4 regions of the Oceanobacter sp. 4_MG-2023 genome follow, and region 4 is predicted to be linked to each of the others. Evidence: predicted binding sites of a transcription regulator. Region 4 holds the regulator's gene; each other region holds the start of a gene.

Region 1 (7,928 bases), on a different contig from region 4:
TTTGGTCATTTGCTCACCCAGATGGCTGCGTTGGAAGCCGTCAGCCTTGCTGAGCTCTGCCAGTGATGACAGCTTGAGCAAGGTTTCACATTCAAGGATACGACGTTCATCCGCAGACAACTCGTGCATCTGGGTCGGTGTTTTTGGCAACGCCCCGATATGTTGTCGTAATTGCTCAACCTGATACATCAACGAACGTGGATTGGTCGGGTCCATCATCACCAGATCGAGACTGGTCTGAATACCGACACGGGCACGATAACGGCGACGATAGCTGATCAGGGCTTCCAGCGATAACAGCAGTGCCTCACAGAGCTTGCTCTGATCCGACTCCGACAACACCGGAACAATCAGACTGTCGATGGCAATGGCGATCTGATAACCCCGTTCGAGACGCCGTCCCATATCCATAAAGCGCCAGCCAAAGCCTCGGATCATGCTTTCCTGGGTCAGGCCAGACAAGGCCATCAAGGCGGTTACCAAGGGATCGAGGGCTTCTTCCGGTGCCGATGCCAGGCTGCCCGAGAAACTGACCCCCAGCATATTCAGGGCATCACGAATGTCGTTGATGACACGATAGGTATCCGATGACAACAGCTCTTTGGTCTCTTCTGCGCAATAAAGCATGGCATTAAGGTTGCCGGAAATACTGCGTAATACTGAGCCGTTTTCGATAATGCCGCGCAAGGCTTCTTCTGCGGTTTGTTCATCAGTGGAGCGTGACGGTGTGGCAGTAATCATCGATACCGCATGCAGCAACTGATGCTGGGTTATATCACTGATTCGCTCTTCGCCGTTCAACATCATAAAGGCGGTACGCAGGATTCGCAGCGCGGCTTCGGCACGCTCGGCATAACGCCCCATCCAGAACAGGTTTTCCACCACCCGACTGGGCAAGCTGATCAGGTCGGCTTCGCGACTGACCGGCTCATCGACCTGCTCATCATGCACCATACGCTCCGGCTCAGAAGCGATCACCCAGGTGTCCTTGCTCTTGGCACCGGTCTGGTTGGAAATCATGAATGAACGTTCGTCCTGACCGATACGGGTCAGGCCACCGGGCATCACGGTATACGAGGTATCCGTTGCGACGGCAAAGCTGCGCAAAATTACCGGACGTGGTTTCAGCACACCGTCAACAAACGACGGGACGTGGGCGGCTTCCATGACCGGCTGAGCCACATACTGGGTCGGGTCCGCCTCAATCCGGGCTTTCAGCGAGCGGGCTTCTTCTGCGCTCAGCTCCGGGCCGTACAAACTGCGGTTATCAAGATTACGATACACCGGCTTGACCACCAGCTCATGCAAGTGATCCAGCACATACGCCCGATCGTCCTCACGGCCACACCAGTGGGTTTCGACCGATGGCAAACGCAGTTCACGGCCAAGAAAATGTTTGGCAATACCAGGCAGATAACGCAAAAAAACCGGATTTTCGAGAATACCGGAGCCCAGTGGATTAGCCACCACCACATTACCGGCACGCACTACTTCCAGCAGGTTGGCCACCCCGAGACGGGAATCACCCCGTAATTCGACCGGATCACAAAACCAGTCGTCTACCCGGCGCAGCAAGACATCGACCCGGCTCAGGCCATCCAGAGATTTCATCCATAAAAAGCCATTACGGACGACCAGGTCATCACTCTGAACCAGATGAAAACCCAGGTAGTTGGCCAGGTAGGCATGTTCAAAATAGGTTTCGTTATGGGCACCTGGCGTCATCACAGCCACACGCGGTGCGCTGTTGGGTGACAAGGAATTCAGCTTGGTACGTAAACGCTGAAAAAAGGCCGCCAGCCGATGTACATGGCTATCGCGAAACAGGCTAGGAAAAACCCGTGACATCACGTTGCGGTTTTCCAACGAGTACCCGGCCCCACTCGGGCTTTGGGCGCGATCACCCATGGCCATCATCTGGCCATCGGCACCACGCACCAGATCAACCGAGTGCAAAATCAGATCGTGCTCACCGGGTAATTTGATACCGTTACAGGCTCGTAAAAAACCACGGTGGCAAAACAAGGCATCCGGCGGAATCACACCAGAACGAATCAGCTCCCGATTACCGTACAGGTCGCGCAGCAGCAGATTGAACAACTCCGCCCGCTCCAGCAAGCCTGCCTCGATCCGGCCCCACTCTTCACTGCCAATCACATACGGAACCAGATCCATATTCCAGGTGTGAGATGGCGTGCTGGAGTCGCTGTAGATGTTATAGGTCGCCCCATCGTCCCGTAGAATACGCAACGCTTTTGACTGTCGTTCATCAAATAACGCTGGCCCCAGCTCTTTCAGGCTGTCGAGAAGATAGGACCAGTGCGGGCGCAGCTCTCCATTGGCATCGACAGCTTCATCCTGAAGCGCCGGATTATGACGATAGATCAGATCATCGCTGTCTGGCCCGGAGGCCTGTGACATAGTCTGCGACATGCTTGTTCTCGCTGCGGATTTCAATAAATGCTCGTTAAAAATTCAGACCAAAAAAATGGCCGCTTATTAGCGACCATTATGTCAGATTGGGGAAATTGTCTCAGCTTTGTTTGCTCCCCTCAGCAGCGAGGGGAGCCAGCCTGATTTATTTCCGCCGCAAGTCCAGCGTACAAGGATAGTCGTTCGGAGACTCTTCCGGTGGCGGAGCCATTGGACGTGGCTCGCTATGAGGGAAAAACTCCCGAATAGCATCCACATCCGGACGGGGTGAATACTCACCGTGGCTATGATCCAGTGTCGAGAAACGATTGACCCGACGTGATTCCGCTTCAAAGGAGTTCACCGGGAAGGTGTCGTAACTGCGGCCACCCGGATGCGATACGTGGTAGCTACAGCCACCCACGGAGCGACCGTTCCAGGTATCAATCAGATCAAACACCAATGGTGATTGCACGCCAATGGTTGGATGCAACGCCGACGGTGGCGCCCATGCCTTGTAACGCACCCCGGCAACCATTTCGCCATGGCGACCGGTGCTGGTCAGTGGTACACGACGACCATTACACGCCAGTACATAGCGCTTGTTGGTCATGCCATAGACCTTGACCTGCAAACGTTCCACGGAAGAATCCACATAACGGGATGTACCGAAGCTGGAGACTTCTTCACCCAATACATGCCATGGCTCGATGGCCCAGCGTAATTCGATCTTGATATCACCGAGTTCAACCCGACCGTAGTGCGGGAAGCGGAACTCTTCAAACGGCAACAGCCATTCGGCGCGGAAATCGAGACCATGTTCCTGCAGGTCCTGGGCGACTTCCTTGACGTCTTCCCAGACGTAGTGCGGCAACATGAACTTGTCGTGTAACTGGGTATTCCAGCGCACCAGATCATGCTTGTATGGATCTTTCCAGAAACGGATCAGCAAGGCCCGGATCAGCAACGCCTGCACCAGACCCATGCGGCTGTGCGGTGGCATTTCAAAGCCACGGAATTCCAGAATCCCCAAACGGCCTGACGGGCTACCCGGTGCAAACAGTTTATCGATACAGAATTCAGCCCGGTGGGTATTACCGGTCACATCGATCAGCAGGTTACGCATGATACGATCGACCAGCCATGGCAAGGCGGACTCACCTTCCGGCATTTGCTGGAAAGCGATTTCCAGCTCATACAAGCCTTCATCACGGCCTTCGTCCACACGAGGTGCCTGACTGGTCGGGCCGATAAAAGCACCCGAAAACAGGTAGGACAAGCTCGGGTGATGCTGCCAATAGGTCACGAAGCTGCGGAGCAGATCGGGACGACGGAGCATCGGGCTGTCTGCCGGTGTTTTACCACCCAAAGTGATGTGGTTACCACCGCCGGTACCGGAGTGACGGCCATCCAACATGAATTTCTCTGTTCCCAGGCGCGACTCACGAGCCGCCTGATACAGTTCGTTCATGGTATGCATCATATCGCGCCAGTTGTCGGCCGGGTGAATATTCACCTCGATAACACCAGGGTCCGGTGTAACCAGCAATTTCTGCATCCGCCAGTCACGTGGAGGCTCATAGCCTTCGATAATGATCGGCATCTCCAGCTCAGCAGCGGTTTCCTCGATCATGGTGAGCAAGGCAACGTAGCTTTCCAGATACGGCAGTGGTGGCAGGAAAATATGAATCTTGCCACCACGGGCCTCGATACACATTGCCGTCCGTACCAGATTACGCCAGTAGGTTTCGGACTGGTCGTCATCGTCAGTGCGTTGTTGCTGTGACTGTTCGTCCGAGACAACCTGTTCCGCAATCGGCTCCGCAACTGTTGCCGTAAAGTTGCTGATAATGTCTTCGCGACTTTGCAGCGCTTCTGTGGTGCGGAACGGGTCGGCTTCCTGTGGCAGCGGTACTTCTTCTGACCATGGCAGCCCTTGCAATGGCAAACGCAGACCCATGGGTGAATCACCCGGTATCAGCGTAATGCGGCCACGGCGTAATTCCCACACGCTGGAGCGCCAGCTCTGGCCATAAAAGTCCCACTCGACCGGCACAACAAAACCGGTAGGGGTATTCAGCCCCTGATCCAGCACACGAGCCAGACGGCGACGGGCCAGCTCATCCTTGGCTTCTGCAATTTCAGAATCCAGGTTGACCGGCAGGTTCTGTTCTTCAAGCAGGTAATGCAAGCCGTCTTCATACGCCGCTTGCACATATTCGTCAGACAGACCCAGTTTTTCCGACAACAGGGTAGCAAACCGGCCTGCGTCTTTTTCGGTGTGGCCGTAGTCTTTATCGACCCGGGCCAACAGCTCGGGGCGTGTCCACATCGGTTCGTTATCGGTCCGCCAGAACACACCCAGTGCCCAACGGGGAACTTCTTCGCCGGGATACCACTTGCCCTGGCCGTAATGCAGCATGCCTTGCGGAGCAAAACGGTCACGCAATTTCAACAGCAGGGTTTTGGCCAGACTCAGCTTGTGGGCACCCAGGGCTTCGGTGTTCCACTGGGCCGATTCCATATCATCAATCGATACGAAAGTTGGCTCACCCCCCATGGTCAGCCGGACATCGTTTTCTTCCAGCAAGGCGTCGACCTTGTCGCCCAGTGACAGCACATCGGCCCATTCGGCATCGGTGTACGGCTTGGTGACACGAGGGTCTTCATGGAAGCGGGTCACGTCGTTCTTGAAGTCAAACTCCACTTCGCACTTGTCGGTGAAACCATTGATCGGGGCTGCCGATACCGGGTGTGGTGTACAGGCCAGAGGAATATGGCCCTCACCGGCAAACAGCCCGGAAGTAGGATCCAGACCAACCCAGCCTGCTCCTGGCAGATAAACTTCGCACCAGGCGTGCAGGTCGGTAAAGTCTTCTTCCGGGCCGGAAGGGCCGTCGAGTGACTTTTCGTCTGAAGTCAACTGCACCAGATAACCGGAAGCAAACCGCGCCGCCATACCCAGATGACGCACGGCTTGCACCATCAGCCAGGCACTGTCACGACAGGAGCCGAGGTGTTTTTCCAGCGTCTCTTCCGGTGTCTGGACGCCTGGCTCCATACGAATGGTGTAGTCAATCAGCTGTTCCAGCTGGGAATTGACGTCGACCAGAAAGTCGATGGTGCGGCGTTTTTCTGTCGAGATACCAGCCAGAAACTTTTCGAAAGCCGGTCCTTGTGGCTCCAGCTCCAGATAAGGCTGCAGTTCTTTTTTGGTTTGCTTGTCGTATTCGAATGGAAACTCTTCCGCATCTTCTTCCAGGAAAAAGTCAAACGGATTCACAACCGTCATATCGGCAATGACTTCAACCTCTACCGAGAACTTGCGGGTCTTCTCGGGAAATACCAATCGAGCCAGGTAGTTGCCATAAGCATCCTGTTGCCAGTTGATAAAATGCTCTTCTGGCTGAACCTTGAGGCTATACGCTTCAATAGGTGTACGACAATGAGGCGCTGGACGCAGTCGAACCACATGGGGTGACAGTGAAACAGGCCGGTCGAAGTCGTAGTATGTGTTGTGCTGAATCGCAACACGGATAGTCATAACTGCTCCCGAAATAGGAAATCTCTGAATATCATTATAAATGCTGGCCGGCATCGCCAGACCAGCATTTCATTTTCATCCCTGATGCCGGTTGGGACTTCGCTATTGATCCGACAGGAACCAGGTTTTTTGTATCAGGTCATGAACATCTGCCAGTGACAATTGCAGTTCATTCAGATCTTCACGGAAAGCGACATTAAATTCTTCAGCTTCCAGGTCCGCCGCCACTTCGTCACAAATCAGTCGGGTGCGAGCAATCACACCCTCACCTTTAGGCAAACAATCCGAGCTTGCCACGATTTTTTTCAAACAAAATGCAATGGACCGGGGAAACTGCTCATCGCCCAACAGAAACGTGACCACCGGCGTTCCCTTGATGGCTGAGCGCATGGTACGGCGGAACGGCTGGTCGGCATTTAATGAGCGCAGCACATTACCCCAGATAATCTGACGACTGTTAACGGCGTATTCATCATCAGCCACCTGATGGATCGCAGCAATAGCAGCATCCAGGTTACGGGAAGTCATGTCTGCCCGTTCCAGGTTTTGCCCCATCAACAACATGTCCCAGCCTTCGTCCCGGGTCATATTGACGTACAGCAAGCCAACAATTTGCTGGCAGGACTTGATGATGCTCTCCAGGAACTCGTGACGCATACTGCGGTTAATGCCAAGAGACAGATTCTCTTGCACAAACATGCTCAGCTCGTTGACCAGTTCCCAGGCTTCCGCTGGAATCACATCCCGTGTCGTACGGATATTCTCACGAATCGCTCGCAAAGAATTCACTATCGAACAAGGGTTGGTGTCATCACCCAGCAGGAACTTCACCACATTACGCTCATCACGAACGGAATACCGACTATTGTAGTCGTCTTCCAGGCTGTTGATCACAATAAGATTGTACCAGCCCAGATTGACCCGCCGAGGCATGTCAAACAACAGCTTGTCATAAATGCTCAGCAGTCGCGCTGTGCTTTCAACCCGCTCCAGATAGCGAGCGGACCAGTAAATACGTTCTGCAACTTTCGATAGCATTATTCGATTCCTGTTCCTGTATCGACAATCCAGGTGTCCTTGCTGCCGCCACCCTGAGAAGAATTAACCACCAGAGAACCTTTTTTCATGGCAACCCGGGTCAAGCCACCGGTAGTGACATAGCTGTCGCGGGACTGCAGTACAAACGGCCGCAGATCCAGGTGACGGGGTTCAACCTTGTTTTTGCCCACCAGTGTTGGCGAGGTCGACAAGGCCAGCGTTGGCTGGGCAATGTAGTTACGCGGGTTGGCCTTGATCAGATCGGCAAAGGTTTCGCGCTCTTTCTTGGTGGAATGTGGCCCAATCAACATGCCATAACCACCGGACTCATTGGCGGGTTTAACCACCAGTTTGTCGAGGTTCTCCAACACGTGCTGACGCTGGACATCGTCATAACACAAAAAGGTTTCCACATTGGGAATCAATGGCTCTTCACCCAGATAATACTTGATGATAGCCGGAACAAAGGCATACACCACCTTGTCATCCGCCACACCTGCGCCCGGTGCATTCGCCAGGGCGACATTACCGGCACGCCAGGCACGCATCAGACCAGGAACACCCAGCGTTGAATCGGGGTGGAACACTTCCGGATCGAGGAACAAATCATCGATACGGCGATAGATCACGTCGACCCGTTCCAGACCGGCGATGGTTTTCATGTAGACGCAGTCGTCTTCAGTCACCATCAGGTCACTGCCTTCAACCAGCTCGGCACCCATGCGCTGTGCCAGAAAGGCGTGTTCAAAATACGCGGAGTTGTAAATCCCTGGCGTCAGAACCACGACGACCGGTTTTTCGACTTCACGTGGTGACAGGGCGGCCAGGGTCTCAAACAAGTGCTCAGGGTAATCGCCCACAGGAGCAATGCTGACTTTTTCAAATACTTCCGGAATAACCCGCTTCATGATGGAGCGGTTTTCCAGCATATAGG
Region 2 (7,928 bases), on a different contig from region 4:
GGAGTTGCTGTTGTGCCCAGTCTTGTATCTGTTCAAGAGGCTGGTTACCGCCGATTTCATAGCCGTGACAGCCGTCGTTGAGGCCGTACACCCAATAGTCACAAGGAACGGCGCCGAGGTCATGGCGGCTGAGTATCATGCCCTGCCAGGCGGTCGGGAAAGGTTCGGCTTCGACACCGGTGTATTTCAGTTCTGGCTGGCCGGAAAACGGGTCACAGCTTTTATCGATTAATACGCCCATGCGGGCGGCGCTGGCGTAGCGGCTGGTCCAGTGCATCGGAACAAAGATTTCTCCCGCTCGCTGGTTAGTGGTGATATTGGTGCGCAGCAGTATTTTCCCCCGGTGATTACTGATGCGGGCCAGGGCACCATCGACCAATGTCAGGCGCTTGGCGTCGTCTGGATGAATATCTACATAAGGTTCCCGAATATGTTGCGCCAGTCGGGCTGATTTTGCCGTGCGGGTCATGGTGTGCCAGTGGTCGCGTACCCGGCCGGTGTTCATGATCAGGCTGCCATCCTGATGGCGGGAGGCGGGCAGTGCCGCGGTGATTGCAATAAATTGGGCCTTCTGGCTGGGGGTGTAAAACCGCTGGTCGTCAAAAAAGCGTTTGCGGCCTTGTGGGTACTGGCGATTGACCGGCCATTGTGTGGGGGCCATGGCATCGTACTGGCTCCGGCTCAGGCCGCTCAGGCCAGACAGGTCGAGGTCGCGTTCACCGTTATTTTCAAAGCCGGTCAGGCGGCTGTATTCGTCAAAAATCTCGGCTGGGTGCTGGTAGTCAAAGGCTTTTTCGAATCCCAGGCGCTGAGCGACCTGGGCCAGTATCCACCAGTCCGGTTTGGCTTCCCCGGCAGGGCTCAAGAAACTGCGCTGGCGGGAGATACAGCGTTCGGAATTGGTGACGGTGCCGTTTTTCTCTCCCCAGCTGGCGGCGGGTAATAACACATGGGCGGCGGCCGTGGTGTCGGTATTGGCCATGCAGTCAGAGACGACCACCAGTTCGCAACGGGCCAGGGCGGCCTTGACGTCATCGGCATCCGGCATGCTGACCAGCGGGTTGGTGGAGATGATCCAGAGGAATTTGATATCGCCGCGCTTGACGGCATCAAACAGCTCAATGGCTTTAAGGCCCGGGCGAGTGGCAACGTTGGGAGCCTGCCAGAAGCGCCGTACCCGGTCGACCTCCGGGGCAGAAAAATCCATATGCGCTGCCAGCTGGTTGGCCAGACCACCGACTTCACGGCCGCCCATGGCATTGGGCTGCCCGGTGACGGAAAAGGGAGTGGCGCCGGGTTTGCCGATCCGTCCGGTGGCGAGGTGGGCATTAATAATGGCATTACCCTTGTCGACGCCGCTGCTGCTTTGGTTAATGCCTTGTGAAAAAACGCTGACGGTTTTGGCGGTGCTGGCAAACCATTGAAAAAATGTTTCCAGATCGTGCTTGTCCAGGCCCAGTTGTTGGGCGCATTCCTGCAATGAGTCCGGGGTGCTGTCGCGCGCTGCTTGTAATGTACTGGCAAAGCCTTCCGAGTGTTGCTGGATAAAATCATGGTCGAGGGCATCGTGATCACTCAGCCAGCACAGCAGGGCGTTAAACAGCAGGGCATCACTGCCTGGACGAAGCGATAACTGCAAGTCGGCCAGGTCAGAGGTGGCGGTGCGGCGTGGGTCAATGACCACTACTTTCATCTCGGGGCGGGCCTGCTTGGCGGCAGCGATACGTTGAAACAGAATCGGATGTGCCCAGGCGGCATTGCTGCCGACCAGAATCAACAGGTCGGCTTCTTCGAGATCGTCGTAACAGCCGGGCACGGTATCGGAGCCAAAAGCCCGCTTGTGGGCAACCACGGCAGATGCCATGCAAAGGCGGGAATTGGTATCCAGGTTGCTGCTGCCGATAAACCCCTTCATCAGTTTGTTGGCAACGTAATAGTCTTCCGTCAGGATTTGTCCGGCCGCATAAATGGCCACGGCATCCGGGCCGTGATCATGGATGACTTGCTGCATTTTGTCGGCCACCAGATTGAGGCTGTTGTCCCAGCTGGTACGTTTACCCAATACCGTGGGATAAAGCAGCCGGTCAATCTGGTCGACGGTTTCATGTAATGAAGACCCTTTGACGCACAGGCGGCCAGCATTGGCAGGATGTTGTATGTCACCGGATACCGGTGAGAGCACATTGCCATGCTGACGGACGGTTACGCCACAGCCTACGCCGCAATAGGGGCAAGTGGTGTGGGTAATGCTGGCGGTGCTGTGAGTCTGGGTCATAAGGGCTTTCCAATACGCAAAAAAAAAGCGCCCACTGACATAAGTCAGTGAGCGCCAATGCTCTGTTTGCACAACAGTAAAACAATGATGAGCGGTACCTACGCTGGTACCGGCAATGCACATGGTCGAGCCAAAGCGTCGACAGATTTCAGAAAGTAAACATTCAAGAAAAATGCCAACGGCTGTCTGATCATTCTGAATTGCCAGAAATCGTGATGCTTGTGGCGCGTTTGGTGAGGTGTGAAGAAGCGGCCTATGGGGGACATCCATTTAATCCTGCACGGCTCTGCGCGAGAGTTGCCGTTGTTCAGGGCAAGGCGACGAATGCAGCGAAATGACGAGTCCTTTTCAAATTCGTCAACACCGCACTGGACGGCGGCAACCCGCGCCCTTCGGGGGCTGCCGGATGATCTCGACTCGGTGTCGCCGACTTTTGACTTGACCCGTCAGGCCTGCAAGTCGGCTTCGTGATTCGAAACCATCCGGTAGCCCAGAGTGAGCACCGGATTAAATAGATGCCCCCTATGGGTCAGCCGGCTGGGGTTCCGGCGGTTGATAGAGGAGAAAGCAGGGAATACGAGGGTAGAAAAGAGGCGGCGGGGCAGTGGTGCCAGATATTGCTGGCTGACAAGCCAATCAGGGAGAATTCTTGCACGCTCATGGCGCATTTGGGGTTGTCAGTGTTTGCTGATGGTGCGAGACAAGGTGTCTGATTACGGGAAAAGGAGGGTGCGGGGGCGCTGTATCGGGAGCTGTTTATGCTGATCACTACAACCATGATGCAGGAGAAGGTCGGGTGTTCAAGCACTCACTATGCGGATTGCAGGTGGCGGTGCTGCCAGCAGGCGGGCTACTGGGTTATGAAGACAGCAGGTCGTTATTATGACTTGGCACCCTAATTGCTGTCTCGGATTGATGCCTTTTTTTGCAATGGAGCAAAAAGAAGGTCAGAGCAACGACGCACACAGGAGACACATATCCGTATGATGAGATAGAGAGATTCCCCTCATGAGCAAGAAACGCGTCGTCGTTGTTGGCAACGGCATGGTCGGTCATAATTTTATCAACACACTGGCCACCTCAGAACATTCCTCCGAATTCGATATTATTACCTTCTCAGAAGAACCGCGTCTGGCCTATGACCGGGTGCAGCTGAGCAAGTATTTCTCCGGCTCCAGCGCTGAAGACCTCGCCTTGACCACCGAATCTGACTACCAGTCCCAGGGTGTTATTTACACGCTGAACGACAAGGTGGTGGAGATTAATGCCCACGAAAAAACCGTTACCACCGCCAGTGGCCGCAAAGAAGGCTACGACAAGCTGGTACTGGCAACCGGTTCCTATCCGTTTGTGCCGCCGATTCCCGGTAAAGACCAGCCTCACTGTCTGGTTTATCGCACTATTGAAGATCTGGAAGCAATTTCTGCTGCCGCCAAAGTCAGCAAGACCGGTGTGGTTGTGGGAGGAGGCTTGTTGGGTCTGGAAGCGGCCAATGCCTTGAAAGCTGCCGGCCTGGAAACCCATGTTGTCGAGTTTGCCCCACGCCTGATGGCGGTGCAGCTGGACGAAAGCGGCGGCAAGCTGTTACGGCGCAAAATCGAAAGCCTGGGTGTCCAGGTACATACCGAGAAAAACACCAAAGAGATTGTGGCCGGTGAAGAGTGCCGCTATCGCATGAATTTTGTGGACGGTACCTTTCTGGAAACCGACATGATTTTGTTTTCGGCCGGTATTCGCCCGCAAGACGAACTGGCGCGCCAGTTCAATCTTGAAATCGGTGAGCGCGGCGGCATCGTTATTAATGATTATTGCCAGACTTCGGCAGACGATATTTACGCCATTGGCGAATGTGCACTGTGGGATAACAAAATCTATGGCTTGGTCGCTCCGGGTTACGCGATGGCCAAGGTGACGGCGGGGCATATTGTCAGCCAGCTCGTAACCCATGAACCGGCCACCAGCGCCTTCCAGGGTGCGGATATGAGCACCAAGCTGAAACTGCTTGGAGTTGAAGTCGCTTCGATCGGCGATGCCCACGGCCGCACGGCCGGGTCGCACAGTTATGTGTTCAGTGACGATGTCGCCGAAGTCTACAAGCGACTGGTGGTTTCTGCGGATGGAAAAAAACTGCTGGGAGCCGTGTTGGTTGGGGATTCCGAAGCCTACGGTACCTTGTTGCAGCTGATGCTGAACGACATGGATATTCCCGGTAATCCGGCAGCCTTGATTCTGCCTGCAATGGATGGCCAGGAAGCGGTTGGGCTGGGGGTGTCGTCCTTGCCGGATACGGCCCAGATCTGCTCCTGTTTCGACGTTAGCAAAGGCGATATCAGCGAGGCGGTGCAAGGCGGTTGCTGCACCATGGGAGATATTAAAAGTGCCACACAGGCATCAACCGGTTGTGGTGGGTGTACGGCGCTGGTCAAGCAGGTGATGGATGCCGAGCTGGAAGCATTGGGCGTCGAAGTGAACACCGATATTTGTGAACACTTTGCCTACACCCGTGTTGAGTTGGCCGATATCGTCCGGGTGCAAGAATACACGACCTTCCAGCAGGTGCTGGAAGGCCATGGCAAGGGCCACGGTTGTGAAATCTGCAAGCCCGCGCTGGGCTCGATTCTGGCGTCATTCAACAACGAATACATTCTCAAGGACGAGCACATTGGCCTGCAGGATACCAACGATATTTTCCTCGGTAACATGCAGAAAGACGGTACCTACTCGATTGTTCCGCGTATTGCCGCTGGTGAAATTACTCCGGAAAAGTTGATTGTTCTGGGGGAAATCGGCCGTGACTACGATCTGTACACCAAGATTACCGGTGGTCAGCGGATCGATCTGTTTGGCGCACAACTACATCAGCTGCCAGAAATCTGGAAAAAACTGGTGGATGCCGGTTTCGAAACCGGCCATGCCTATGGCAAATCACTGCGAACAGTGAAGTCCTGTGTGGGCTCTACCTGGTGTCGTTATGGCCTGCTGGATTCGGTGTCGATGGCTGTTGCTCTGGAAGATCGCTACAAGGGGTTACGCTCACCGCACAAGATCAAGTTCGGTGTTTCCGGGTGTACCCGTGAGTGTGCTGAAGCCCAATCCAAGGATATTGGTGTGATCGCCACCGAAAAAGGCTGGAACCTGTACGTCTGCGGTAACGGGGGGATGCGTCCTCGCCATGCCGATCTGTTTGCGACCGAGCTGGATGATGAAACCCTGGTTCGTTATATCGACCGGGTGCTGATGTTTTATATTCGCACCGCCGATCGCTTACAGCGTACATCGGTCTGGCTGGAAAATCTGGAAGGAGGGCTGGACTACCTGAAACAGGTGGTGATTGACGACAAGCTGGCCATTGCGGATGAGCTGGAAAACGGCATGACGAAAGTGGTGGGTACGTACCAGTGCGAGTGGAAAACAACCATCGAAAGCCCTGAAAAAATGAAGCGTTTCCAACATTACATCAATGCCGATGCGGCAGACGATAACTTGCTGTATGTCCGTGAGCGGGGGCAGCGCCGTCCGGCCACCGATGTTGAACGTATCGAACTCGTTGATTTGAATTCTGGCAAATAAGGAAAAATCCCATGACTCAGTGGACTCAGATTTGTGCGTTGACCGATATTGCCCCTGATACCGGGGTGTGTGCCTTGCATCAGGGAGAGCAGGTGGCGCTGTTTCGTCTTGGCCAGACTGAACAGGTGTTTGCAATTGGCAATTACGACCCGATAGGCAGAGCCAATGTGTTGTCTCGTGGCATTGTTGGCTCTATCGGTGAGCGCTACGTAGTGGCTTCGCCGCTGTACAAGCAGCATTTTGATCTGGCGACGGGGGAATGCCTGGAAGATGACGCAGTAACGGTCAAGGCTTATCCGGTTCGTATTGCTGCAGGACAGGTCGAACTCGCGCAGGGAGCGTCGTTGTCCGTTTAGCGGATTTGTCCATATCGGTGGCTCTGTCCATGTCCGTTATCGCGGATATGGACAGAGTCAGCATCGTTATGGCAGTGGTATTAGCGGTGGTCTTCCTTGTAATCTTTACTGCTATGTGACTTCCCGTCATGTGCCTTGCCATCATGACTGTGGCCACCACTACCACCGTGATGAGGGCCTGCGCAAGCTGCCAACATAACGGCCGTTACCATGGCCAGTGCCACATTTTTGTATTTCAAACGCATCGTAAATTCCTCTGGTTGTGATAATGCTGGTGCAATCAGCTTCCCGATCCAATCAACAGACCGGCTGGCCTGTCTCATGGTTATTCCTGCGAATGTGTCTGTCTCGATTGATTCTATTCTCACCGCGTAAGGGTTAATGACAGGTTAAGAATGCGCCAAATCATTACCGGTGTGCGACGACTGGTGCAATGATTGTGTTTTGGTTACTGACAGGCTAACCCTCCAACCGCACAGAACAGGGGAAAACTCCCGCTATGGCAGAGCACCCTGGCTTGTTATGAGTTGAATATCATCGGAAGGTTCGGTCAACGATACCGCCGCACCGATGAACCTGGGATCGCAATGTCGTGATAATCTCGTCGAGTATTGCATCTTGCCGTCGATGGGCGGGGAGTCATTTATGGATAAACCGGGTCTGTATCGGGGCGCCATGCAGATGAGCCACCTATCCGCTTTGGTTATACTGGCGATGACGGTGATTATTGACATAACAAGCAGGAGAAAGGAATGAAGAGCCCACTGGGTCTCGATGCAGACTTGCCGGTGATGGATATCGTGCAGGAGTCACTAGGATTGTTGTGGGTCAAGCGGGGCATTGTCAGCGCTCGATTCTTGCCGGTGATGCTGTTGTTGGCGGGGCTGGACTGGGTCAGTAGTACCTGGATGTCGGAGTCTCATCTATTCGGGCAGCTGGGGTTTATGCTGGTCTCCATGTTGTTGGGCGTTGTGTTTGCGACAGCCTGTCATCGGATGACGCTGATGCCGGAAAAAAGTCTGGTTCAAAAAGGCATCTGGCGTCGGGAAGAGTGGCGTTATCTGATGCGATTGATGCTGATGGGGCTGGCGACTTCGGTTGTGATTACGCCAATAGTAATACTGTTTGCATTGCTGCAAGTGCAGCAAATGATGGTGCTGGGGGGGGCGCTTGCCATTATGACGGGCTTGTATGTGAGTGCGCGGCTGGCGATAACCTTGCCTGAAATCGCCGTTGGCCAGACCACCAGTTTCCAGCGAGCCTGGAAGCTGAGCAAGGGTAACGGTTCGCGGCTGGTCATGGTGGTGTGGATTGCGCCGCTACTGATCAGTGGGCCATTCCTGCTGCTGTTTTTACTGGACAATACCTTGCTGAATTATCTGGCCGCCTTTGGTTCTTATGTAACCAGCCTGATCTCGTTGGTGATGATGTCGTTATCCTACCGTTTTCTGACGTCGTTTGAGTCGGGGAATGATCATCCGGTCGTGTCCTCTTCGTCGGATGGCTTTGATGCCTGAATCATGAAGCTGGGAGATCTGTCCGTCGCCTATGTCGAATTACTCGCCCGTGCCGCCCGGGCTGAGGGGGTTGATCCGACAGCCGTGCTGGAAGGATATCAGTTACCGGCCTCGCGGCTGGCGTTACCCGGTAACCGCGTCAGTATTCCGCGCTTTATGCGTGCTGGTCATGCCTTGATTGAGGCGTCGGCAGCTCCCTGGCTGGGGCTG
Region 3 (7,928 bases), on a different contig from region 4:
CCTCTGCAAAATCATTTGGCTACCAAAGATAGCAGCCGCTGGTTAGTCTGTTGTCACTCGATTGGCTTCTTCAAGGCTAGTAACACCTTGGGCGACCTTTTGTAGGGCAGATGTGCGTAAGTCGTTAAAGCCTTCCTGGCGGGCAACATCAGCAATTTCAATCGAGTTGCCTCCCTCCATGATAATACGAGACAAGGCATCGGTTATTTTAACCACTTCGTAAATTCCGACACGACCTTTATAGCCGTGCTTGCATTGATCACAGCCAACGGGCTGATAAATTTCTGCGTTTTCGAGCATTTCTTCGGTAAAGCCGGTTTCAAGCAGGGCTTCCCTGGGGATATCGGCTGGTATCTTACAGGACTTGCATAGCCGTCGTGCCAACCGCTGGGCAATAATCAGGGAGACCGAGGTGGCAATATTGAACGATGGCACCCCCATATTGGCCAGACGGGTGATGGTTTCCGGGGCATTGTTGGTGTGCAGGGTTGATAACACCAGGTGACCGGTCTGTGCTGCCTTGATAGCGATCTGGGCAGTTTCCAGGTCCCGGATTTCCCCTACCATGATGACATCCGGGTCCTGACGCAAGAAAGAGCGTAACGCGGCAGCAAAGTCGAGGCCGACCTTGGCACTGACGTTACATTGGTTAACCCCTTCCAGGTTGATTTCGGCAGGGTCTTCCGCGGTTGAAATATTGGTGCCTTCAACGTTAAGGATATTCAGGCCGGTATACAGTGATACGGTTTTGCCGGAGCCGGTGGGGCCTGTCACCAGAATCATCCCCTGGGGTTTCGACAGGGCGTGCATATACAGCTCTTTCTGTAACGGCTCATAACCCAGCATATCGATACCCAGCTGGGCTGACGAGGGGTCGAGAATCCGTAACACGATTTTTTCGCCAAACAGGGTCGGCAGCGTATTAACGCGGAAATCAATGGCCTTGCTTTTGGAAAGCCGCATCTTGATACGGCCATCCTGGGGAACCCGTCGCTCGGAAATATCCATCTGTGACATCACCTTGAGCCGGGCAGCAATCTTGCCGGTCAGCGTGACTGGTGGACTGGCGACTTCGTGTAATATGCCATCGGTGCGGTAACGTACCCGATAGCGTTTTTCATAGGGTTCAAAGTGAATATCGGACGAGCCCATCTTGATGGCATCGAGCAGCATTTTGTTTACAAAACGCACGATCGGGGCGTCGTCTTCTCCAGAGGATGTCGCCGTTTCCTGGGCCTTGTCGGCAGCGTCCGGGTCTTCCAGATCGACGTCATCCAGTTCAGCATCAAGATCGCCCATACTGGAGTCGTTGGCTGCGGCGATTTTTTCAATCAGGCGGTGTAATACATCATGCTCAACAATCACAGGTTCAACCGTCATGCCGGTGCTGAACTTGATCTCATCGATGGCCTGGATTTGAGAGGGGTCACTCTGGGCAACAAACAGGCGCGTGCCTCTGACCATTAACGGGATAACACGGTATTTGGCTATCAGTTCGCCGCTCAGCAGTTCCTGTGGCATCACTTCCAGGTCGTAAGCATCCAGAGACATAACCGGCAAGCCAAATTCTTCTGCGGTCACCGTGGCCAGTATTGAGGTAGAGAGCTTGCCCGAATCCGCGACGGTGGCGATAAAACCGGTCTTCTTCTCGCGAGCATCAAGCAGCAATTCTTCTGCTTGTTCTCGTGAGAGCAGGTTGTGTTCAACCAGTCGTTTCGAAATGCCAGTCAGAACGGCCATGTCATTGATACTCTTTAAAAAACCTTGTTGCAACATATCAAAGCCATACGTTCTGTACCAGTATCAGGATATGAAAGACAACGACTGGTAAACAGTTTTAATTCATTCGTGGCAGATATCTATATTCCAGCGTACCGGCAATGGCTGACCAGCTGATTTGGCCTGCAGAACTCCGGTCTGGCTTGATGGAATAGGTCTTGCCCGCAATATCAACGGGAACACCATCGGCAACCGAACCAAATTGGGCGGTGAGCAGACCGTTGGCACCGATTGTAACGGATTCCACATTGCTGGCACCGTGGTCTTTTGGCACATCGGAGATACCAAAGTGCGTGGTGAGCGCCGCGGCGGTGGTGGGCAGGGCCGAAAAACGGGAGGCGTATTCGGTGACTTGTAATTGTAATGGCCGCAGCACATGCAGGGAGCGAGTGGTTTCGGTGCGCAGGATATATTCGTTGTATTGGGGGATGGCGACTGCGGCGAGAATGCCAATAATCGCGATAACAATCATCAACTCAATCAGGGTAAAACCAGCGGCGATTGTTTTCATATAAATTCCTGACGTTGATAGAGGGTTTACGTGTGATGAAAGTCTCATAAACTCAAGCGTAGCCTATAAAAAAGCCCGCCGAAGCGGGCCTTTGACTGCTCAGGTGTTTTAGTTCACACGTGGCAGGTATTTGGCGTCGATACCGCTTGTTGCAGCGGCAGCAGAAGCCCAGGTAACAGAACCGTTGGTAGAACTACGGGTAGGGGTCAGGGTGTAAGCTGTTCCTGCGATATCGGCTGGAACACCATTGGTTGCTGTATCAAAAGTAATGGTCAGTACGCCAGAGGCACCTACATCGATAGACGCTACGTTGCCAGCAGCGTGATCTGCTTTAGTACAAGAGACACCGGTGTAGGCATTCAGGTTTGTACAAGCTGCTGGCAATGCAGAGTAACGTGCGGCGTATTCACTAACTGACAACTGTAATGGGCGTGCAGCCGACAGGGAGTTGGTGGCTTCAGTACGCAGGATATAATCCTGATACTGAGGAATCGCCACAGCGGCCAAAATACCGATGATCGCAATTACGATCATCAATTCAATCAGGGTAAAACCTTTTTGCATCGTTTTCATGGAAGTCTCCACTCTCAAAATTTTAGGGTTGTGCAATATTACACGTGTTATGCGATGACTATTATGAGGGGTTTTGCCATGGGAAACATCCCAAAACATCCCAACACTTCGTTGTCGAAGCACTTGGTGAGTTCGGGAAATTGAAGAGGGGGTCTTCCCGGACTCAAGCCACTGGCTTCTGTGCGTCTATCACTGGATACGCATACATAGAATATCAAGCTAATATCGTGCCAAGTATATTTTGGCTAAAATAAACAGGTTTATGTGACCTGGTTCGCTAAACCATCGGTGGGCGTTGATTGAATCGCCTGCCTTGCAGAAAAACGGGGTATCCAGTTGAGTACAATGTGACAAATATTGTCACTCGGGTATGTGGTTGTCAGATATATCTGGCCATATTGGCGGTAGTGACTTTTGTGGTCTTGATGTGTGGGCCTGATGGATACCGTCAAAGGATACGGACAGGGCCGGTTTGGGCACGGACGGAGCAGGTCACCAGGGAGAAAAGGGTGCAGATAGCAGGCACGGATGGATATGGCTGGGGTTTTGGGGGTTTTGGGGGTTTTGGAGAGTGGGGGATGTGGGGGATGTGGGGTACGGGCAGCGCCGGCCCCCACGGCTCAGACAAAAGGTATTACTCGGACACTTCATCCGTCAGGAAAGTGATTGAGGCAGGCACCAGATCGAGGTTGATAAAGTCACCGTTGACACTGTTGGTGTCGGTATCCAGCACCAGCAGGCCAGGCTGGGTAGCGTTGGTGATACCGACCCACAGGCGCTGGTTTTCATCCAGGGTGATATCGCCGAGGGTATAGCTGTCTTCCGGGTCGCTGACGTTGCTGGCCATCAGGCTGTTGATATCAATGGTAACCGGGTCGCTGCTGCTGTTGGGGCTGATTTCATACAGGTAGCTGGCAACAGTGCTCCATCCGGCTTCAACATTGATATTGACGTAGGCCTTGTCTTCGCTGACAACGGTGATGTCTTTGACATGGTAGTACTGTGCCGGTGAGGCGCTGGTGTCGTTCAAATCGGCGAAGGTGGTGCCATCGATGATATTGCTGATCGCATAGGTGGTGGTATCGATGACATCGACGCCGCCGCTATTGTCGTCGTAGTCACCACGGGCAGCGATATACAGCTGGCCATTAAGCAGTTCCATGCTGGTGGGGTTGGTCACGGTCAGAGGAATGCCTTTCAGGCCATCGGTGCTGGTGTCGGTATCAATTTCAATAAGGGTGTCGAGGTCGTACACCACGACGTAGGCGGTGTTGTTGCCGTCATAGCCATAACGCTGGGTCAGAACAAACAGTTGGTTGTTGTCGATGGCGGCATCGACCATCCCCGGTGTGGTGCTGTAACCGCTGACGCTGTAATCGGACAAGTCGATGGTATCGACCTTGAAGTCGTCTTCGCTGCTGGCGGTGGTGTCGACTTTCCAGGCTGTTTCCGCGCCGTAGCGCATCAGCCAGCCGTATTGGTCGTCCTGATGTACCAGGGTATAGACGTTGGCGCTGCTGTCGCCATCATCATTGGTGGTGTAGGTCCATTCCGGGCTGCTGAGGCTGGCGGTGGCGTCGTAGCGGCTGATGGTATCGACGTAATATTGGCCAATCCGGTATAGCCAGTTGGCTTCGCTGGTGATGGTGTAGTTGGTGTTGGTGTCGCTGAATAATTGTTGCTGGACGCTGCGGTCGCCGGTGATATTGCCGATGGCAACATGGCCACTGCTGTAGTCGGCAGCGGTGGTTTGTACCGCATAGGCTCCTTCTGCAATGGGTTGGGCGTCGTCGTCGTCACCGGCGCAGCCACTCAGTATCAGGGTCGCAGAGAGAAGCAGTCCGGCGGTGCTGAACGGGGACAAACAGGTGCGGGATAATGTTGTTGGGTGATCAGGCAGACGGTTAGGCATAACAAAATTCCTTGGGTGTCGTTTGGCAAACTTGTTGGTTGCTGGTGATATGAATATTCAAAGCGAGTAGCTCAGGTACAGTGTCCATTCCCGGCCACGAGCCGGGCGCCCACTGAAGTCGTTAAAACTGTGATTAAACAGGTTGTTAATCCGCAGGCCAGCGTGGGTCGGCAGTAGTGACGGTCTGGATGGCACTGGCCATTGGTAGCCGTAATGGATGTTCCAGAGGCGACGTTGATCCCCGGGTACGCTGTTGTAGCGGTCGAGGTAGAGGTCGTCAGCCAGCTCGGCATGGAGATCGATACTGTGGTGCCGGGTGGTCATGGAGGATTGCCAGAGTAATCCGGCAATCAGCCGCAGGTGATAGATGCCGGGCAAGTATTTGTTATCAAAGCCAACGATATCGCTGCTGCTCTGGCTTTGGTAATGGCTGCCTGCCAGCTGCAATTGCCACATCCCCAGGCTCTCTGTTGCGGGTGCTGCGGTCACAGGGCGGTTGAGCTGACTGTGCAGCTGCCATTCCAGCCCGGCCATGGTGGCATCACTGGTATTTTCATAGCGACCAGCCCCGGTTGAGGGGTCATACACGGCGACGATGGCGTTTTCCAGTTGGCGGTGGAACAGGTTGAGGCTGAGCTGCTGGGGGCGTTGTTGCCAGTCTCCGCTCCAGCTGATGTTTAACGACAGTGTTTGGCTTTGCTCTGGTTGAAGGTCGTCGTTGCCCCGGGTCAGGCCGCGGTTGCCGAAGCGTTCATACAAACTGGGTATTCTGAGTGCCTGTTTCCAGCTTAGTTGCAGCTGGCCGTTGCCGGTATCGCTGAGCCAGTATTGTTTCAGGCTGACCAACCCGGAGGTCCAGGACTGCTGCTGATGGGTGTTGTCGCTGTCGCTGCTATCGGTAGCGCTGGTTTGCAACAGGCTGTTTTGCTGGTGGTGGCTGCTACTGAGACTGAACTGGCGTGTACTGTCGCTGTTTTGCCATTGTGCCCGACCACTCAGTTGTACTTGCCGCAGCCAGGAATATTGGTCGCAGCGGCTGCTGAGGGAGTCACAATCACCGCTGTCGCTGTCAATCAGGTAGCGGCTGCGATAGCTCTGCTGGCTTATCTTGATACTGCTGCCCAAATCCCAGGCGTGCCATTGTACCTGGCTGCCAAGTTTGGCCTCGCTGTGTTGGTAGCGATAACGGTTGTTGCTGTCGACATAACCGAATACTGCGGTTGGATCGTAAAATGCCTGACGGTTCAGCGAGTGCCAGAGTTGCCAGTGCTGACGAAAATCTTGTCCCCAGTTGCCCGACAGTTGTACGCCCAGTTGCTTGCTGTCCAGTCGGGAGCGGTTACTCGAGGAGTTGCGATAATACTGTGGCAGTTGTTTGGATTCATCTTGCCAGTACAGGCTGGCAAACAGGCCGGGTTGCTGATGTTTCAGTGTCAGGCGGTCGCGACGATAGGCGGCATTGTTGAGTGCTTGTTGTTGTCCGGCTGGTTGGCTGGTGTCTTCCGGGCTGCTCACCGGGTAGCGGTAATTGTTGTCGCTTTGTTGGTGGTCGATCAATAAATCTGTAGTGCTGTGAGGCTGAGTCCGTAACGGTTGTTGCAGATTCAGGGTCGCCGTACCGTAGCTGCCAGCCGCGGCGGATAGTTGGGTGGGCCTGCTGCTGGTATTGGATGGGCTGCGACGGGTCACGATGTTGATGGTACCGCCGATCGCTTCATCACTGATCAGGCCATTGTCGTCGGCATCGCTGCCGCTGGTCAGGACATCGACTCGCTCAATGGAAGCCAGCGGGATGGCATTAAGATCGTACTGGCCGTATTGACCTGTGGTTACGTCAACGCCATCGATCAGTAAGCGGGTTTGTTTGGCATCAGCTCCTTGCATGGAAATCAGTACCGGGTCGCCCAGCCCCCCCAGGGATTGCACCTGCAGGCCGTTGATACGGCTTAGAAATTCCCCCAGGTTCTGATAACCAGCCGCCAGGGCTTGCTGATCGTAGAGTCGGTAGCTGGTGTCTGCGGCGGGTTCTTGATGGCCATAGACAACCAGCTCATCATCGGCGACCGGCGTATCGTCTGTATCATCGTTGTGTGCCGGGGTTACCGAATCGGCAAAACTGGCAGGCGCGGACAATAACAGGCTCAACATCAGGCTCGACAGCAATGATGGTGTCCTTGCCTGTTGGAGGTGGCAAGACAACGGCTTGCGAAAGGCATAACACCAGAAGGGCAAACGTAATGTCATGGAAGTCCTGAGTACCGGGTCAGAATATAACGGCAAGAGCAGGGGGAGCAGACCAGGCAAGCAATCATTGCTTCCGAAGATGGCGGAAGACATCGCCGGGGCGGCGATTGGCGATTGGCACAAATCCCTCCCGCTGCCCTCCGCAACGTCGGTTGATAAAAACAGGCCGGTATCCGGGCTGACGACCTGAGCAGATGCTGCTCGTTCATAACGCCTTCCCACCGGTGCCTGCTGGCTGGCTCGGCAGTGGCTGGTGTCCTGTATGGGCAGGAACCTGTTATTGAATGGGTCGATCACCGTTGCGGGGGCAGCGCCGGTTTATGTTTTTACATCACCGGTCTTCCCGTTTAACCCGAGGCTGAATGATTCAGCCCATGGGCACCTGATTCTGGGCGCAGAGTAGCGGTGGTAATAGCAGGCGTCAAGAATTGCAAAGTAAAATCGTCGAGTCCGGCGCCGTCTGTGGCTGTGGTTTGCCTGTAAGCAGGGAAGGGCGTCCCTAGGTGGGGAGGCCGCTGCGGATATTAAGCTGATCCATTAATGCCCGGGTTAAGGGCAAATCGATTTTTGCCGCGCTGGCCTGGGCCAAGAGATAGCCACAAATATGATCCAGCTCGGTTGGGCGGTTGGCCAGTACGTCTTGCAGGCTGGATGAGCGGTTATCCGCCGTCGATAGGGCAATCTGTGTTACCCGCTCTGGCAGTTGATCTGGTAATGGCCAGCCTTGATGTTGATACAGCTGTTCTATTTCGATGGCCAACGAGTGTAACGGCGCACGGTATTCAGGGTTGCTGATTAATGCGCCATTGAGGCAGCGGTAGCAGGCGGTCAGGGGATTGATCACTGCGTTAATTGCCAGCTTTTGTCGTTGCCGTGTAAGAATATCCGAGACAACCTGGGTATGAGGCA
Region 4 (7,928 bases):
GATGCCTTTGTCGACCAGCTCCCAGATGACTTTCCGGGCTTTGGGCGGGGAGGATTCGATCAGGTGGGCGACATCAACAGGGGCCAGGCCGGAGTTGATGATCCGGCGTACGCGTGCCATGGCACCGGACTCGAGCGCTTCGTTCAGGCTGTTGAGTTTGGATCTGGCCTTTTCGCTGAGTTCTGCCATGGAAGCCCCGGTACGGAGTGAATGATTGATTCTAGCCTGAATCACCGAGTGTGGCTATCCGGGGAATACTGAAACTACTCGCATTGATATCGCTAGTGATTTGATTTTATAGGAAACTTTGATTGTTGGAGAAGGTGTTTTGGGGGATATGGCGGTCGTTGACCGCCGTTGTTGGAGACAAGAACAAGTCGGCTATCGAACGGCTGTCAGGTGTTTTTATTCACCCTCATCAAAGCGACGATTGATCAGGTCGCAGAGTGCGTCCAGTGCTGCCTGGGCATCCTGGCCCTCTGCTTCGATATAAAGATCGGTACCCTTGCTGGCGGCGAGCATCATTACGGCCATGATACTTTTGGCATCGACCATGCGGTTTGGATAACCCACCTTGATGGTTGCGCCGTAGCTGGCCGCGGTTGATACCAGTTTGGCGGCTGCCCGTGCGTGTAAACCCAGCTTGTTGATGATGGTGATTTGCGTGTTAACCATCCAGGCTCCCGAAACGATTGGATTGTGGGTAATAAGCATCAGTGGCTGTGATGGGCAGCAGACCTGAGCTCGCGGTGACGTACCTGTACATTGCCAAATTCTTGTTTGAAGGCTGCAGTCAGGCGTTCTGATAAATACACTGAGCGATGTTGACCGCCAGTGCAGCCAATGGCAATGGTCAGGTAGCTGCGGTTATTTTCGGCAAAACGGGGTAACCAGCGCAACAGGTAAGTACGGATGTCATCAAACAGTTCGGTGACTTCCGGCTGGCTGGATAAAAAATCGATAATCGCCTGATCCTGTCCGGTCAGAGGACGTAATTCATGTTGCCAGTAGGGGTTGGGCAGGTTGCGGACATCAAATACAAAATCGGCATCCAGAGGAATCCCCTGCTTGAAGCCAAAGGACTGGAACAGAATGGCCATATCCGGGGTGACTTTCTCGGCTACTCGCATCTTGATCAGGCTGCGCAGCTCATGGACTGACATGCGGGTGGTATCCAGCGTCAAGTCAGCCAGGTTGGCAACAGGTTCGAGCAATTCGGTTTCGCGCTCGATGGCTTCTGCCAATGAGATATTGTCATTGGTGAGGGGGTGTTTGCGACGGGTGGAGCTGAAGCGTTGTAGCAGGACTTCTTCGGTGGCATCCAGAAATACAATATCGACCTGGCGATACTGTCCGGGTAAGCAGGTCAGTACCTGGGTCAGCTGTTCCATGGCGTCGGGCAAATTACGCACATCGACACTGACAGCGACATTGGCGCGTTTTTCGGCGCTGTAGGGTAAATCCGCCAGTGCGGGCAACAGATCAACCGGCAGGTTGTCGATGCAATAAAAACCGAGATCTTCGAGCACGGCCAAAGCGCTGGACTTGCCTGAGCCAGAGCGGCCACTGATCACAACCAGGCGCATGATGCGGTCTCCGTATTGGTCTGGTTAGTGGTTGGCCAACGCTCGTTGGTACAGTTCCTGATCGCTGCTGGCACTACGCAATTGCTGACGGTAATCATTCTGACTGAAATTTTGCGCCAGTGTGGCGAGAATTTGCAGATGATCGTCCGTTGCTTCTTCAGGGACTAATAAAGCAAATACGAGGTCAACCGGTTGATGGTCAATGGCATCAAAATCGATGGCCTCTTGCAAGTGAAGTAACACGCCGACGGCTTGTTCGCATTGCCGTAAACGACAATGGGGGATTGCGATGCCTTCACCAATGCCAGTACTGCCCAGACGTTCACGTCCAAGCAGGCGTTCAAACACTTCGTCCGAACTGCTGCCGTCAACTTTTTCGGCAATCAGTCCGGCAAGAAACTCCAGCAATTTTTTTTTGCTGGTAATGGCGACGTCGGTACGGGTGCATTCTGGCAGTAGAATATCGGCAATCGCAATGCTCATAGGTCAACCTTGCCCGTGCTGTCGGGCAATCAGTTTTTCTTTGTGTTTCAGGAGTTGACGGTCCAGTTTGTCGGCCAGCAGATCAATGGCGGCATACATATCGTCGTGAGTTGAGGTGGCGTGAAAGTCAGCACCACTGGCATGCAGGGTGGCTTCTGCCTGTTGTCGGCCTTTTTCCAGGGTCAGTGTGATCTGGCCAGAAGTAATCGGGTCGACATGACGCTCAAGACGAACCAGTTTTTCCTTGACGTATGCTTCCATGGCTTCGGTCACTTCAACATGGTGTCCACTGATATTGATGCTCATAAACGGCTCCTTATCGCTCGCTTGTATCGAACAGAGATCGACGCTATCGATCAGATCAATTGTTTCCGCTCATTGGAAGGCGGAATCATCATGGCTTCACGGTATTTGGCCACCGTGCGGCGTGCAACCTGAATGCCCTTGTCGCCCAGCACAATGGCAATTTTGTTATCACTCAGGGGTTTACGCGGATTTTCTTCGCTGATCAGTTTTTTGATCATGGCGCGAATGGCGGTGGATGAACATTCGCCACCGGCGTCAGTACTGACGTGGCTGGAGAAGAAATACTTCAGCTCGAAAATACCACGAGGAGTGTGCATGAATTTTTGCGTAGTGACCCGTGAAATGGTTGATTCATGCATACCAACGGCATCGGCAATATCATGCAATACCAGAGGTTTCATGGCTTCTTCACCCTGTTCAAAGAAGTCGATTTGGTACTCGACAATTTTGGTGGCGACTTTCAGCAGGGTTTCGTTGCGGCTTTGCAGGCTTTTGATAAACCAGCGCGCTTCTTGCAAATGGTCTTTGAGGAAGGCGTTGTCGGCACTGCTGTCGGAACGTCGCACCAGTGAGGCGTAGTCGGAGTTGACGCGCAGCTTGGGGGCGATATCCGGGTTAAGCTCAACACGCCATTCATCACGGATATTACGAACAATCACGTCCGGTACGACGTATTCTGACTGCTCGGAGCTGATATCAGCGCCCGGCTTGGGGTTGAGTTCTTTAACCAGACGCAGGACGGCTTTGAGGTCTTCTTCCTTGAGCCGGGTTTTGCGCATCAGGGTGGGGTAATCTTTACTGCCCAGCAGGGCGATGTAGTCGCCGATCACCAATTTGGCTTCTGCCAGCCAGGGTGTTTCGGCAGGTAGCTGGTTGAGCTGAAGAATCAGGCATTCACGCAGGTCGCGGGCAAAAACACCGGCGGGGTCAAACTGTTGCAAGCGTTTGAGGACGGCCTGGATTTCATCTTCTTCAACACCCAGTTCCGGGTCAATTGAACCGAGTATGTCGTCGATGGTGGTGTGCAGATAGCCATCGTCATCAACCCCGTCGATCAGCATGGTGGCGATCTCGCGATCGGTGTCACTCATGGGAGTCAGGTTCAGCTGCCATTCAAGATGATCTTGCAGGTCGTCTGTGGTGGCATGACGGGAGTCATAATCAAAGTCGTCATCGCCAACCGGGCCAGAGCCTGAGGAAACCCCGGCCGTGGTCTGGAACGTATCATCCCAGTTGCTATCGACTGGCAGATCATCTGGCATCTTGTCATCAGACCATTGCTCACCCAGTTCCTGGGTGTCGGCATCGGTCGTGGCCGCTGTTGCGGTGACTTCCCTTTCCTGATCTGCATTGGTTTGCTGTGCATCCGGAAAGTCGTCGTGCTCGGACTCTTCGAATTCCAGCATGGGGTTGGAGTCCAGGGCTTCCTGGATTTCCTGTTGCAGATCGAGGGTAGACAATTGCAGCAGTCGAATTGCCTGTTGCAGCTGAGGGGTCATGGTCAGCTGCTGACCCATTTTTAACTGAAGCGATGCTTTCATACAGCGTTATTATTCATCGGTTGTCGGCATGGTCTGTGCATTATACGCCAGCCTGTGAGACAGGGAATGCTTTTCATGGTGGCGAATGAAACAGCGCTGGGCATCATAGCCCTGCAAGCCGATAAGATTCAAAGATGGAAGTCATGACCAAGGTAGATAGCCCGAACCTGTTCGTTGGCGAGTACATCATCAGCGCTGCCTTCGGCAATTATGTGTCCACCGCCTACGATATAGGCTTTTTCACAAATTGCGAGAGTTTCGCGGACGTTGTGGTCAGTAATCAGTACGCCGATGCCACGTGCCTTGAGTTGACGAATGATATCCATAATGTCAGCGACCGAGATCGGATCAACACCGGCAAAGGGTTCATCCAGCAAAATAAAGGAGGGTTCGGCGGCCAGGGCGCGGGCTATTTCGACCCGTCGTCGTTCGCCACCAGACAGGGCCATGCCGAGGCTGGTACGAATGTGCTGAATGTGAAATTCATCCAGTAGCTGTTCCAGCTGTTGCTGACGTTGGGGTTTGTTCAGGTCTGACCGGGTTTCCATGATGGCCATGATATTGTCTTCGACGCTGAGTTTGCGGAAGATCGACGCTTCTTGTGGCAAGTAGCCAATGCCTTTCTGGGCGCGGCCGTGCATGGGCAGATGGCTGATATCGTCGTCATCGATACTGACACGCCCCTTGTCGGCCTGTACCAAGTTGACAATCATATAGAAACAAGTGGTTTTACCTGCGCCGTTAGGGCCCAGCAAGCCGACAATCTGTCCGCTGCTGACCGCCAGGGAAACGTCCTTGACGACTTCGCGGCCGTTATAGCTTTTGGCTAGATGTTCAGCCTTGAGCGTTTTCATGGTTGTACGTCCGTGTTGGGCTGGGGTTGGATAATCACTTGAATACGCTGGTTGTCGTCAGCGCCGCCAGTGCCACTGCCGGATGTTTCTGAGCCACTGGCTGAGACGGTTTCCTGTTCAATGTCATAACGGATCAATTCGCCACTGAATAGGTTGTTTTCCTGACGCAAGGCGGCGTCTCCCTTGAAGGCAATTTCCTTGCGGTCGGCGTAAAAATCAATACGTTTGGCCGTCGCTCTGGTGATCGGTTTGTCGCTGCTGACCTGTTGCTGGTAGCGAGCCGGTTGACCTTCGGCAATCGCTTGCTTGAGCGCCTTGCCATCCAGTATCAGTGTCAGACGATCGGACTCGATGGTCAGTGTGCCTTGCTTCAGTACGACATCGCCTTCGTAGACGACCATACCGGTCTTGCGATCGAGTTCGGCGCGGTCGGATTCGATGATCATTTCTTGTTGCCAGTCTTCAGGCAAAGCCTCGACCGTGGTCGCCAAGACACTGCCAAAAAACAGCAGGGCGGTCAGTTTATTGTACATACCGGGTACTCACGTGTGCTTGAAGGTCGAGATGTTGGCGCTTGATATCCAGCGTCATACCAGTTGCATGGGTGATGTTATTGCCATGACGAATGATGACAGGTTCAGAGGTTGAAGCGGTGGCTGATGCGGGCTGGTAAAGCAACAGGCTGGTGGTGATGCTGAATGTATCAGCGTTTTCTGCTGCCGTGGCCAGAGAGCGTACTTCCACCTGCTGGCTGAGTTCAACCTGGCTGTCGGTATCCATAATGCGGCCTGATTGAGCGCTGACTTGCCAGTGTTGCTGCGGGTCTGTTTGTGTCGTAATCACCGGGTTTTCCAGCCGGGTTTCCGATAATGACGGAATATGGCGAGAGCCATCGGCCGATAACATCTGTTGTAGCTGGCCATCCGCATCGTAACGACGGTGTTGTAATTGTTTGCCGTAATAATTCGGTTCAAGACTGGTCACCGGCGTTGCTGCCGTGACCAGCTCAGTGGTATAGCGCTCTACCGCCAGCAAGGCGAGGCCAACGGCCACTGCCAAGACCAGCAGCACATAGCGCTTGCGCATCAGATAACTCCAGCACGCAGCAAGTCGTGCATGGTGACAACACCACAAATATTCTGACCGTCGGTAACGACCAGGGCATTGATCTTGCCGTCTTCCATGATTTTTAACGCTTCGGCAGCCAGCATACCCGGGATGATGGTTTTGGCCTGGCGGGTCATCAGGTCTGAAATCAGGGCGGAGTGGATATCGACACCATGATCAATGGTACGGCGCAGGTCGCCATCGGTGAAAATACCCACCAATTCACCCGCTGCCGTTTGTACGGTGGTCATACCGAGACCCTTGGTGGTCATTTCCAACAGGGAGCGTGACAGGCTGGATTCGGGCCTGACGACCGGGATTTCCCGGCCGCTATGCATGATGTCTTCGACTTTTAATAACAAGCGTCGACCCAGGCTGCCACCGGGGTGGGAAAAGGCGAAGTCCTCTGCCGTGAACCCACGGGCTTCCAGTAACGCAATTGCCAGGGCGTCTCCCAGTACCAGGGCACTGGTGGTTGATGAGGTAGGCGCCAGGCCCAGCGGACAGGCTTCAGAATCCACACTGGCGTTCAAATGAGCGGCCGAGGCAAGGCCCAGGGTGGATTGCGGGTTGCCGGTGATACTGATCAGGGGCACTGCCAGGCGCTTCAACAGGGGCAACAAGCTGGTTACTTCGGCGGTTTCGCCGGAGTTACTCAGGGCAATCACCACATCGACGGATGTGATCATCCCCATATCCCCATGGCTGGCTTCGCCAGGGTGGACAAAAAATGCCGGGGTTCCTGTACTGGCCAGTGTAGCCGCAATTTTGCGACCAATATGGCCGGATTTGCCCATGCCTGACACAACAACCCGGCCTTTGCAGGACAGCATCAGCTGACAAGCAGTTTTGAAATTGTTGTCCAGCATGGGGGACAGGTTACGAATCGCACGTTGTTCCAGTTCTATGGTACGTAGCGCCGACGACAGGAAATCAAATTCAGTGTTCATTGTTATCCATTACTTGTCATTACAAACAGAGTGGCCAGGTAGCCAAGGTAACTCAGTCCTAACAGGCTGCCACTGAATCGTCCCATCACGCCACTGCGGCGATTGAGTACAAACAGCACCAGCAATGCCAGCGTTAATGACAGCATAACAGGCAGATCGCGATGCAGAGCCATCGGCTCGACCGCTACGGTAGCGATCAGGCCAGGCACTGGCATTACCGCGAGCAGGTTGAAAATGTTGGAGCCAATCACGTTACCGATGGCAATGTCGTGATGTCCTTTCAATGCGCTGGCAACAGAGGCCGCCAGTTCTGGCAGGCTGGTGCCAATGGCGACGATGGTCAGACCAATCACCAGGTCACTGACCCCAAAGTTATGGGCAATGATGGTTGCGCCCCAGACCAGAGCCTTGGAGCTGGCCATCAGGCAGACCAGTCCGGAGACGAGCCAGAAAACAGCCATTTTGGTGGGCAGCGATTCAATTTCTGCGGCTTCATCTTCGTCGACAATGGGTTCACCACTCTCATCGGACTCCTGAAACAGGATGTACATGGTGGCGACCAGACCGGCCAGCAGAAGGAGGGAATCAACATAACTCAATTCCAGGTCGGCCAGTGTCAAGCCCGCCAGAATACTGACCAGCAACAACAGTGGCAGTTCTTTGCGCAGTAATTTCTTTTTCAGCGGAATCGGGCTGACCAGCGCCGTAATCCCCAGTACCAGGCCAATGTTGGTGATGTTGGAGCCGAGGGCATTACCCACAGCCAGGTTGCCAACACCATCCAGGGTTGCGACGGCAGAGACAAACAATTCAGGAGCGGATGTGCCAATGGAAACAATCGTCAGCCCCACCATTAGCGGTGACATGCCAAGGCGGCGAGCTGTTGCTGCAGCTCCAAGGACAAATTTGTCGGCACTCCATACCAGGACAACCAAGCCGATTAAGACGGCAACCAGTGCTGTGATCATGATGCTCCTGCAGACAGACTCTGCTCAGACGTACTTGATGATAGAAGAGGCCGCATTGTACCGGAGGGGCGCAGAGGCGCAATTGGAACAATGCGTTTTGTTGCAGGTGAAAGACATCACAAAAGCGGCGTTG

What was found. The regulator sigma-54, encoded in region 4, starts transcription at its own class of promoters, with help from an activator protein. The targets are predictions, from matches to a motif close to TGGCACNNNNNTTGCTNT.
Region 1: a site for sigma-54 is predicted at 2,500-2,517, ahead of Q8W24_RS06110 (circularly permuted type 2 ATP-grasp protein). Genes of this name have one in related genera too.
Region 2: a site for sigma-54 is predicted at 3,164-3,181, ahead of nirB (nitrite reductase large subunit NirB). Genes of this name have one in related genera too.
Region 3: a site for sigma-54 is predicted at 3,079-3,096, ahead of Q8W24_RS11980 (pilin). Genes of this name have one in related genera too.

The regions. Positions count from the first base shown of each region.
Region 1 covers NZ_JAUYVV010000006.1:10,385-18,312, forward strand. The annotation lists gene Q8W24_RS06110 (circularly permuted type 2 ATP-grasp protein) at 1-2,433, opposite strand, end outside; gene Q8W24_RS06115 (DUF2126 domain-containing protein) at 2,579-5,956, opposite strand; gene Q8W24_RS06120 (alpha-E domain-containing protein) at 6,059-6,994, opposite strand; gene Q8W24_RS06125 (circularly permuted type 2 ATP-grasp protein) at 6,994-7,928, opposite strand, start outside.
Region 2 covers NZ_JAUYVV010000015.1:1,741-9,668, reverse strand. The annotation lists gene Q8W24_RS11415 (nitrate reductase) at 1-2,275, opposite strand, end outside; gene nirB (nitrite reductase large subunit NirB) at 3,284-5,845, shown strand; gene nirD (nitrite reductase small subunit NirD) at 5,857-6,201, shown strand; gene Q8W24_RS11400 (hypothetical protein) at 6,282-6,524, opposite strand; gene Q8W24_RS11395 (hypothetical protein) at 6,954-7,718, shown strand; gene Q8W24_RS11390 (AraC family transcriptional regulator) at 7,722-7,928, shown strand, end outside.
Region 3 covers NZ_JAUYVV010000016.1:37,081-45,008, reverse strand. The annotation lists gene pilB (type IV-A pilus assembly ATPase PilB) at 43-1,740, opposite strand; gene Q8W24_RS11985 (pilin) at 1,838-2,290, opposite strand; gene Q8W24_RS11980 (pilin) at 2,399-2,863, opposite strand; gene Q8W24_RS11975 (hypothetical protein) at 3,498-4,775, opposite strand; gene Q8W24_RS11970 (TonB-dependent receptor) at 4,833-7,019, opposite strand; cobalamin riboswitch at 7,166-7,420, opposite strand; gene Q8W24_RS11965 (ketopantoate reductase family protein) at 7,519-7,928, opposite strand, start outside.
Region 4 covers NZ_JAUYVV010000010.1:74,041-81,968, reverse strand. The annotation lists gene mgtE (magnesium transporter) at 1-189, opposite strand, end outside; gene Q8W24_RS09305 (HPr family phosphocarrier protein) at 406-675, opposite strand; gene rapZ (RNase adapter RapZ) at 714-1,586, opposite strand; gene ptsN (PTS IIA-like nitrogen regulatory protein PtsN) at 1,611-2,069, opposite strand; gene hpf (ribosome hibernation-promoting factor, HPF/YfiA family) at 2,073-2,375, opposite strand; gene Q8W24_RS09285 (RNA polymerase factor sigma-54) at 2,426-3,916, opposite strand; gene lptB (LPS export ABC transporter ATP-binding protein) at 4,045-4,770, opposite strand; gene lptA (lipopolysaccharide transport periplasmic protein LptA) at 4,767-5,303, opposite strand; gene lptC (LPS export ABC transporter periplasmic protein LptC) at 5,293-5,856, opposite strand; gene Q8W24_RS09265 (KpsF/GutQ family sugar-phosphate isomerase) at 5,856-6,827, opposite strand; gene Q8W24_RS09260 (calcium/sodium antiporter) at 6,830-7,795, opposite strand.